2 regions of the Cytobacillus sp. OWB-43 genome follow, and region 1 is predicted to be linked to the other one. Evidence: a T-box and tRNA genes for the amino acid it is inferred to sense, from the RefSeq annotation. Region 1 holds a T-box; the other holds one or more tRNA genes.

Region 1 (5,506 bases):
CGAACATTTTCCTTATTAAGAGGCTTGTCGGTAATCGTGTTGAATAACGGTAGGGCAATAGGTGAAGTGAATGATCTCTTCATCTCACCCGAAGGATTAGTGAAGGGACTATGGGTGAAGAACCACTCATTTATTCGTAAATCCTTTTTTCTAGATATTAAAGATGTGTACTCATTTGGTTGGGATGGTGTGATGATTGAGAGTTGTGATGTATTAACAGCTATACCAAAGCATAGTGATTTTACAATTGCTAGTGAAAATCGTCTGGCTGGCCGAATGATGATGACAAGAGAGGGCGATCGCTTAGGACTTCTTCAAGATGTATATTTCAATGAAGAATTGGGCACAATCGTAGGGTATGAACTATCAGATGGCTTCTTTTCTGATGTACTTGAAGGAAAGAAAGTAGTTAAAGCTAGTTGCGCACCAGCGATTGGAAAGGATGCCATTATTGTAAATGTAGAATAAGGTAGGTGTCCTTTCCATGATGCTTCAATGTCCTAATTGTCAAAGCAAAGATGTCGGTAAGATTGGCATAAATCAATATTACTGTTGGAATTGCTTTATCGAACTCTCATTGTCTAAAGGAATTATTCACACTCACCAAGTGGAAGAAGATGGGTCTTTAAGTTCTTTAGATGACTTATTTGATGAAGAAGAGCGTCGTTTTTCTTCATAAAAATTCTTATGAGAGGTGTCATATGATGAATAAAATGTTAACCTCAGCAGCTGTCATAGGCGCAGGTGTAGCCGCATATAGCTATATGCAGAAAAATAACATCGTCTCAAAAAGAGATATGAAAAAAATACAAAGAAAAGTAATGAAAATGTTTTAAATGTTTTGGCGTCCTCAATCAAATAGATTGGGGACGTTTTTTCGTACCTGTGCTATGTCAATAAATGAATCCATTCCGTCCCTTGTTTAACTTGTATGTATAATTCATATGCTCTCTTCTCAAGATAGTAAAGGGAGGCGTAGTGCATGGACGTTCGTATGAAATGGTTGTACCGTTTAGGCTTTGTTTTGCTTGTTCTCATTTTACTTTATATCTTTTTTCAATTAAAAGAATTATGGCTCCCTCTTTTAAAATTACTGCTTGTTGTGCTGATTCCGTTTTTACTTGGGGCGTTTTTTACTTATCTCTTACACCCTATTGTTGAAAAGTTACATCAAACGGGTATGCACAGAGGATTAGCAGCTTTAGGAATTTATTTATTATTTTTTGGTGGTGTTGGCTACGGATCGTATAAAGGGATTCCGGCTTTTATTCATCAACTAAATGATTTAGTTGATCATGCGCCAGAGTTTGCCGAGCAATATCGCTCTTTTATTGCTTTGGTTCAAGAACGCACATCTGAATGGCCAGAAACATTACAATTACGTGTAGAGGATGGGATTAACAATATTGAAGCAGCATTAGATAAATTATTAACAAAGGCAATTAATATATTGCTTGAGATTCTTAATTATGCTTTAATCATCGCTATTATCCCATTTATCTCCTTTTACCTTTTAAAAGATTATACGGATGTAAAAAAAGCAGTCTGGTACTTAACGCCAAGAAGATGGAGAAAAGAAGCTGTTTTGTTTATAAGAGATGTTGATAAGTCACTCGGAGGTTATATTCGTGGGCAGCTCCTTGTATGTTTAGTAATCGGGGTGATTTCAGCTACTTTATTTTGGGTGTTCGGTATGAAGTATCCATTGTTGCTTGGTTTTATCATTGCAATAACCAATATTATTCCGTATTTTGGTCCAATTATTGGTGCAGTCCCAGCGGTGATTATTGCAGCGACCCTGTCAGTCAAAATGGTGATTATCACATTAATTATTATAGTTGTATTGCAATTTGTGGAAGGGAATATATTATCTCCTTTAATTGTAGGGAAAAGCTTACATATGCACCCCCTCATTATTATGCTTTCATTACTAGCTGGTGGAGAAGCTGGCGGTATCATTGGTTTAATTATGGCTGTTCCGATTTTGGCAATCCTAAAAATTAGTCTTATACATGCACGTAAACTATTAATGAACCGACATAGGGCAGATAAGGTATAGTTTCAGCTGAATTTGTTGATACTGTTAGACATTGATATTGACAAAAGAGCAAAAATCTAGCTATAATTCGACTATATCTATTTAAATAATGTAAGATGTTGATGGAAGAAGTATGTTATAGTCCATTCGAAAGAGAGGAAATTCCATGGCTGAGAGAATTTCTCGATGAAGGATAACAGAAAGCTAATCCGGAGTGCAGTTAACTACTGCCGTTCACCGCGTTAAGGTGCTTTGAGAGGTGAGAGTTTTCTTTCACAATCAGGGTGGTACCGCGAGCTTAAGTTCTCGTCCCTGTATTGGGGATGAGGGCTTTTTTTTATGGTTACATAAATTTTTTAGGAGGTTTTTTTATGAAACATTTAACTGGTGCAGAAATTAGACAAATGTTTTTAGATTTTTTTAAAGAAAAAGGTCACGCAGTGGAACCGAGTGCTTCTTTAGTACCACATGAAGATCCGTCACTACTATGGATTAATAGTGGTGTAGCTACATTGAAGAAATATTTTGATGGTCGAGTGATTCCCGAAAATCCAAGGATCGTTAATGCACAAAAATCAATACGTACCAATGATATTGAAAATGTTGGGAAGACAGCACGTCACCATACATTCTTTGAAATGCTTGGGAATTTTTCTATCGGTGACTACTTTAAAGAAGAAGCGATTCTATATGCTTGGGAATTCTTGACGAGTCCAAAATGGATTGGTTTTGAAGAAGACAAATTATCTGTGACAATCCACCCTGAGGACGATGAAGCGTACAAATTATGGAGAGAAAAAGTAGGTGTACCAGAAGAACGAATTATTCGTTTGGAAGGGAATTTCTGGGATATTGGTGAAGGACCAAGTGGACCGAACACAGAAATTTTCTATGATAGGGGAGAAGAGTATGGTAACGATTTAAATGATCCTGAGCTCTATCCTGGGGGAGAGAACGAACGTTACTTGGAAGTATGGAACCTTGTATTTTCTGAGTTTAACCATAATCCAGATGGAACATATACTCCACTACCAAAGAAAAATATTGATACGGGCATGGGCTTAGAGCGTATGGCTTCAGTTGTGCAAAATGTAAAGACGAATTTTGACACAGATCTATTTATGCCAATCATTAAAGGAACAGAAGATATTTCTGCTGAGAAATATGGAAAAACTGCGGAACAAGATGTCGCATTTAAAGTGATTGCTGACCACATTCGTACAGTAGCATTTGCAATTGGTGATGGTGCTCTTCCATCAAATGAAGGTAGAGGATATGTTCTTAGACGATTATTACGTCGCGCGGTTCGTTATGCGAAACAAATCAATATTCATCGTCCGTTCATGTTTGAGTTAGTACCAGTGGTTGCAGAAATAATGGTTGATTATTATCCACAAGTAAAAGAAAAAACGGCTTTTATTCAAAAAGTCATTAAAAACGAAGAAGAACGCTTCCATGAAACGTTACACGAGGGTTTAGCTATTCTTTCAGAAGTAATGAAAAAAGAAAAAGCTAATGGACATACTGTAATCGATGGAAAAGATGTTTTCCGTCTTTATGATACGTATGGTTTCCCCGTTGAATTAACAGAGGAGTACGCAGAAGAAGAAGGGATGAGCATCGACCATGATGGCTTTGAAAAAGAGATGGAAAATCAGCGTGATCGCGCTCGAGCTGCTCGTCAAGATATAGATAGTATGCAAGTCCAGGATAGTGTCCTAGGTGAAATTACGGTAGACAGTAGGTTTGTTGGGTATGAACAATTGACGATTGATACTGAAGTAGCTGCAATTGTAAGTGGTGGCGAGCTAGTAGACCAAGCTGGTCAAGGCGAAGAGGTTCAATTAATATTGACAGCTACTCCTTTCTATGCTGAAAGTGGTGGGCAAATCGCTGATAAGGGAACTCTAACAGCAAGTGGCGTGAGGGTTGAAATAAAAGATGTGCAAAAAGCTCCAAATGGACAAAACCTCCATCGTGCAGTTGTCACAGAAGGAGAATTAAAAGCTCATTCATCGGTTAAAGCATCTGTAGATTATTTTAATCGTAATAAAATCGTAAAAAATCATACTGCGACACATCTTCTTCATCAAGCATTGAAAGATGTATTAGGTACGCATGTAAATCAAGCAGGTTCTCTCGTTGAACCAGATCGACTAAGATTTGACTTTTCTCACTTTGGACAAGTAACAGGAGATGAGTTAGAGAAAATCGAAGCCATTGTTAACGAGAAAATTTGGAATAGCTTAAATGTGCAAATTGACCTGAAAGATATTGAAGAAGCAAAAGCAATGGGAGCAATGGCTTTATTTGGAGAAAAGTATGGGAAAATTGTACGAGTTGTTCAAATCGGTGATTATTCATTAGAACTTTGTGGTGGCTGTCATGTGGCAAATACTGCAGTCATTGGTTTGTTCAAAATCCAATCTGAAAGCGGGATTGGTGCAGGCACAAGAAGAATAGAAGCAGTCACAGGTGAAGGTGCTTATAAGATGATGACAGAGCAAATCTCTGTATTAAAAGAGGCTGGAGCTAAATTAAAATCAAATATAAAAGATGTACCAGTAAAAATTGACAGCTTACATGCAGAGATCAAGCAATTACAAAGAGAAAATGAATCATTAGCAACTAAATTGGGTAATATTGAAGCTGGAAGCTTGATTGACCAAGTGAAAGAAGTGAACGGTGTAAAAGTATTAGCTGCAAAAGTTCAGGCGACAGACATGAACCACTTGCGTAATATGGCAGATGAATTAAAACAAAAGCTTGCTTCAGCAGTGGTTGTACTAGGTAGTGCGAATGAAGGAAAAGTGAATTTAATTGCCGGTGTGACAGATGATTTGATTAAAAGTGGCTATCATGCGGGTAAATTAATTAAGGAAGTGGCTACTCGCTGTGGAGGCGGTGGCGGTGGACGTCCAGATATGGCGCAAGCTGGTGGAAAAGACCCAGCAAAATTAGAGGGAGCGTTACAATTTGTAGAGGAATGGGTAAAATCCGTTTGATTCCCGAATAGTTTAGTGTAAAATGTAGGTAAACAAAAGCGAATCATAAAAAGAAGAGGTTATATAACCTCTTCTTCATGAACTTGGTGTAGCTATCCATCCTTCTCTTTTTGAATAGGTAGCTTAATCGCTTAAGAACAGAATAGTGAGGTGTAGCAATTGAGCTCATTTGACAAAACGATGAGATTTAATTTTCCTGAGGAACCATTTGAACAAGATGTCAATAAAGTTTTGTTCCATGTTCACGATGCCCTGCAGGAAAAAGGGTATAATCCTATTAATCAAATTGTAGGTTACCTGCTTTCTGGAGATCCTGCCTACATACCCCGTCACAAAGATGCAAGGAATGTGATTCGCAAGTTAGAACGGGATGAAATTATTGAAGAACTTGTGAAGTCGTATTTAAAACAGCAACGAGAGGGATAATATGCGTACAATGGGATTAGATGTCGGCTCAAAAACG
Region 2 (5,506 bases), on a different contig from region 1:
TCAAAGAACAATCTCGTTCGCTTTAAAAGCGACTTTATTATCATAACATCCCGTCTTCATCACGTCAACCATTTTTTTAAAATAATTTAAGTGATTAAATTAGTAAATTTTTCTTTTATCGGGAACAAAAATAACTATATCATGATTAAAAAGTGTTTGCAATATAATTTTAAAAGTTTTAATCAAGTTTTTCATATTTTTATTAAGTATCGTAACTATCATATAGTTAAGCGTTTCCATTAATTGATAACCACAAGAAACTATTAATTATCTTTTGCTTTACTTATATATAGATACTCTTCAGATACTCTTCAATCATTCTTCCCTTCTTCTAAGCTCCCGTCTTAACTCAATAAGTAATCTCTCTTTCTCTTCATCCTTATCATAAATATTTGTCATAAAGTTGAGAATGGGTCATATAATCTACTAATCTCATTCTATTATATATGAAAGGTGTGAATAGAGCTGGAAGATGTAGCACTATACGTATCAGTAATTATGGCCCTTTTTTTATTTTCATTCGCTTATGTGGAAGGTATTCGTATCGCTAATTCACCAGGTAAAGTTTATGGAGGAACTTTCATCTTCACCGTAACAGCTGCATTTATTTTTAGTAGATTATCCTATTTATTTATATAAAAAAGGTGAGCTCATTCTTGGCTCACCTTTTGCTTCATTTTCTAAACTTGATCTTCATTATTTGCCTATAATCGTTTCTTTCTTCTTCTTCTTTCATCTATTAAAAAGGAAGATAGCCCTACTATAACAAATAGCCCACCCAAAATTTGTGACCAAGCTATTCTTTCTTGTAGTACAAAATAAGCTAAAATGGCTGCACCCACAGGTTCAAACAAAGTAGCCATCGAAATAACAGAAGTACTTAAATACTTTACAGACCAATTAAATAATGTATGGCCTAATAATGTTGGAAAAAGTGCTAAGAGAATTAAAAAAATCCAGTCATTTACTTGATAAGGATACAAAGGTTGTTTGTTAAGCATGACATAGATAAAAAGTGTCAATGTGCTAATACTGTATACAATAAATGTATAAGTAATCAGGGATACTCTTTGACGGACGGTCTGCCCAAACAGTAAATACCCTGTTACTAGCCCACAGGCGATGAGTGCTAACAAATCTCCATAGAGCGCCTTTTCACTTAGTAGAAAATCACCCCAGCTAATAATGATACAACCGCCTATCGCAGTTATAGTTGACAAAATGGATTTCCAAGAAGTTTTTTCTTTAAAGAAGAGATAAGTACCTATAAATGCAAAAATCGGTTGTAAGGCAACTAACACAGTCGAGCTAGCAACCGATGTGTATTGAAGAGACTCAAACCATAAAATAAAATGGAAAGCTAAAAAAATACCCGCAATGATAGAAAACAGCCAATCCTTGCTTGTAATATGACGAATTTCATGAACATATTTTAAAAGAAAGATTGGCATCATAAGCACGACTGAAAAAAGGAGACGATAAAAAGCAATAATACCAGGGGGAGCTGAAATCAACTTTACAAAAATGGCTGAAGTTGAAACTGAAACAACTCCTATAGCTAATACAAAAAGCGGATTCATCTTAACTACCCCATGCTATCACCTTGTCTCTATATATTGATATTTAGGTATAGACTATTTTACACCTTAAACCTATAGTAAAGGTAACTTATTTAAAATTTATTAAATGATAAAGCAGGCGATATTATGTACGGATTAGAAATGGATGTCCTAATGAAGTTAGGGATTTCAGCTGTGCTTGGTCTTATTATAGGACTAGAAAGAGAACTAAAACGTAAACCAGTTGGCTTAAAAACAAGCCTAGTCATTTCAATCGTTAGCTGTCTTCTCACTATTGTGTCAATAGAATCAGCATACATATTTCCAGGTAATGACGATATTAATATTACAATGGATCCTTTACGTTTAGCAGCTCAAATTGTATCAGGAATTGGCTTTCTTGGTGCAGGGGTCATATTGAGGAGAGGGAATGATAGTATTTCCGGCCTTACAACAGCCGCCTTAATTTGGGGCGCAGCTGGAATTGGTATCGCTGTTGGAGCTGGATATTATATGGAGGCTGTTGCAGGCGTCGTATTACTTATTATTTCAGTTGAAGTTGTTCCCTACTTATTAGGGCTTATTGGCCCAAGACAACTACGAGAAAAAGAGATTACGATGAAAATGGCAGTTGAAACGAAGGAACAGATCACGACGATTATTCATACCATTAAAGAGCAGCAAGCGGCTATTCGCAGGATGAGAATTAAAGATACTGAAGAGGGCTACCCACAAGTTTATTTAACTATTGCAGTAGATTATCGTAAAAAAACAACTGACTTTTATCATACAATTTCTCAAGTGCCGGGAGTAAAGTCGATGGAAATAGAAAGCTTGCACTAATTTTTTATTTTGACTATTGAAAAATATTCATTCTCCCGCTATAATTTCAATATATCTAGCGGGGGATTAGCTCAGCTGGGAGAGCGCATCGCTGGCAGCGATGAGGTCAGGGGTTCGAGCCCCCTATTCTCCATACCAAGAAGCCTTGATTTATCAGGGCTTCTTTTATTTTTGTCTAATTATCCTCCCCCACTACAAACCTCATTCAACACCTTTAGAAGCATCACATAAATTGTATAAGCACATAATCAAGTGCAAACATTCTGAAAACAAGGGTTGCCATTAAAGTACATGCTGTAAACCCAGAAGATGAAGATGTTATTAGAGAGGAGCAGGGTTGGACAGAAAATGAATCGGTTCCATAAGTTACTAACTCGATTATAAAGATCCTGAATATACTCACCTTAACAATTGTTTCTCCTGCTTCTGCTGCAGGTGAAGTAAAACCACAAGAATGCACTAAATGGTATTGTCATATTCCATGGTAATTCTGTACCTCATTTGACTGAATAAGGCTAGTAAGTCCGTTGTTAAATGCAGCTCCTGTGCCTTATTCTCTTATTCTTCCACTTACTTCTACATCACTCCTCTAATCTTGTTTTTTAAATGCTCAACTAATCCTCTTTAACACGAACGTTTATTCGTGTATATTAAAGATATAATTTTCAAGGAGGATATTATGAACTCAGTTAATTTAATTATTTTAAACTTCAACGAAATTAGAAGAAGAAGTATTAAGGTCTGGACATCTATTCCTCAAGATAAGCTAGAATGGAAGCCTGATGATGAAGCCTTGACATGCCTAGAAATGATTAGGCATGTGTTAGAAAGCGAACATTATTATCACCTAGCAATTAAAAATAGAAGGAGTTTGTCCAAATTCAATTCTCCATTCGAAAATCGTCCTTTCACTTCTGTAAATGCAGAATTGGATTTTGCTGAACCTTATAGACAGCATTTTATAAATACAATTAAATCATTTTCAGAAGAAGACCTATTTAATATAAAAATTGACCGTTCCGATGCAGGTTACATACGAGATTTAGGTGACATGCTATTACGAATTGCTTATCATGAATCTGTTCATACCGGTCAGTTATTGGATTACTTAAGATCAGCAGGAATACCTAGAATCCATATATGGGATTAAGTCTCATTGGTGTTATCAACAACTCGCTGATACGTATGGTGTAGAGAATGAATACAAATTGATGGCTACAAAGTCTTTGAAAATTGGCTGAAATGATAACTTCTTGATATCCTGCTTTCATTCTGACGTTCTCAAGAAAAAGTATCGAGATTTAACCATTGATGGTTTTGTAATATTATCCAATATTGGTTATACTATTTTTTTGAAAGGCCACTTTCGTATATAAGAGCAACGTTTCAAGTAGTAAAGACGTAAGAATGAATCAAAAGAATAATAATCGTTGAGAGGATGGTTCAGATGGCAAAAACATCAATAACAACCCTTAATATGAAACGCAAATTTAATGTTCCAGCAGAAAAAGTATTTGACGCGTGGACTAAAGCAGACACGATTAAAAAATGGATGTTCACCATGGAACATACAAATAAAGTGGCAAAGAGTAATCCTCGTGTAGGTGGAACATGGGAAGTTGTGGATCATCGGGATGGGAAAGATTATCGAGCTATTGGAGAATACAAATTGGTTGAACCACCAGCGAAACTTGTTTTCACATTCAAAATGCCTCAATTTAGTGATTTAGAAGACGACATTACAGTGGAAATCGAATCGCTTGAATCAGGCTGTGAAATGATTTTCACACAAGAAATTAACGTAATCCATGAAAAAGATTGGACAACTGAAGATATTCAAAAAGCACATGAAGATTGGAAAAAAGATACCGAACAAGGTTGGCATTATATGTTCTTAGGTTTGAAAGAATTGGTAGAAAAAGGAAATATTACATATCCATCATTTTAATAAAAATAAGGCTAACTTTAACAAGAAACTTGTTTGAAGCAAAGTATAAAATAGTCAGATTCAATATCACAATTAGCAAAGAAGAGAAATTTAAAAGTTTCTCTTCTTTGCTTTTTTTATTTATTTCTGTGCAAGTTCAGAAGCAATTTTTTCGACTTCAATATAAGCATTTTCTAAAATTGTCTCTCTTTCTAGTAAAGCTGTCCCTTGCGCTCTAACCATATGATAATCTTCAATTCCAATAAAATTGAACATAGATTTCAAATATTTGTGTGAGTATTCGACTTCAGTATACCAGTCATTATTAGTATAAATACCACCACTTCCTTGTATCACCAACATACTTCTTCCATCATTAAGTAAGCCAATAGAACCATTCTCTGTATATTTAAAAGTCTCTTTCGCAATTAAAATATTATCCATATAGTCTTTTAATTTTGTTGGTACATTAAAATTATGCAATGGGAGAACGATTACATACTTATTCGCACTTTTAAATTGTTGTAACACTGCGCTCATACGGTTTGTTACTTCTTTTTCTTCATTCGTAAGTTCTTGATTCTTAGCAAGCTTAGCCCATGCATTTAAAACTATCTTATTTATCATAGGTACTTCTTCGCTATATAAGTCAATTTGTTCAATGACCTCATCTTCTGATTGTAATCCCTTATATACATTTTTAAAGTGATTAAGAACATTAAGACTAACAGACGAAGTAGATTCCACTTCTGGATGTGCATTTATAATAAGTAATTTGCTCATTAGATAATTCCTCCTGAATAAATGTTTCTTTAATGGGTAAACTAATTGTCTCTTACATAAATCGTCGATTAATCTTGTCGACGTTAATCAATATAACGCTATTAGTAATTTGTGTCAAACAAAAAAAACTATGTTAAGATACAAATACAATAAAAAGATAATTAAAGATGTTTTAAATAGAGCAGGTGATTACATGAAATATAGTGTTATGGTTGAATATGCGTTGCATAGTTTAGTGTACTTAATTGATGTACCATCAGATGAAGTTATTGGGATAAAAGAACTTTCAGAATTTCAAGGGCTTTCAGAAACATATCTTTCCAAAGCATTTGGTAAATTATCAAAGGCTAAAATTGTGAGTTCTGTTCCAGGAGTCAATGGAGGTTATAAATTA

What was found. The T-box of region 1 lies ahead of alaS (alanine--tRNA ligase). A T-box ahead of a tRNA ligase gene usually reads a tRNA of that ligase, here a tRNA-Ala.
Region 2: it encodes a tRNA-Ala, which carries the amino acid that the T-box ahead of alaS (alanine--tRNA ligase) is inferred to sense. The anticodon was not compared.

The regions. Positions count from the first base shown of each region.
Region 1 covers NZ_JAYEFF010000001.1:1,791,630-1,797,135, reverse strand. Annotated here, with positions in the region: gene U9M49_RS08885 (PRC-barrel domain-containing protein) at 1-468, shown strand, start outside; gene U9M49_RS08880 (hypothetical protein) at 488-679, shown strand; gene U9M49_RS08875 (DUF3918 family protein) at 705-836, shown strand; gene U9M49_RS08870 (AI-2E family transporter) at 983-2,059, shown strand; T-box leader at 2,149-2,355, shown strand; gene alaS (alanine--tRNA ligase) at 2,410-5,043, shown strand; gene U9M49_RS08860 (IreB family regulatory phosphoprotein) at 5,203-5,469, shown strand; gene ruvX (Holliday junction resolvase RuvX) at 5,471-5,506, shown strand, end outside.
Region 2 covers NZ_JAYEFF010000007.1:135-5,640, forward strand. Annotated here, with positions in the region: gene U9M49_RS19130 (DMT family transporter) at 705-1,580, opposite strand; gene U9M49_RS19135 (MgtC/SapB family protein) at 1,707-2,402, shown strand; tRNA gene U9M49_RS19140 (tRNA-Ala) at 2,463-2,535, shown strand; gene U9M49_RS19145 (DinB family protein) at 3,082-3,552, shown strand; gene U9M49_RS19150 (SRPBCC family protein) at 3,850-4,350, shown strand; gene U9M49_RS19155 (FMN-dependent NADH-azoreductase) at 4,471-5,112, opposite strand; gene U9M49_RS19160 (RrF2 family transcriptional regulator) at 5,306-5,506, shown strand, end outside.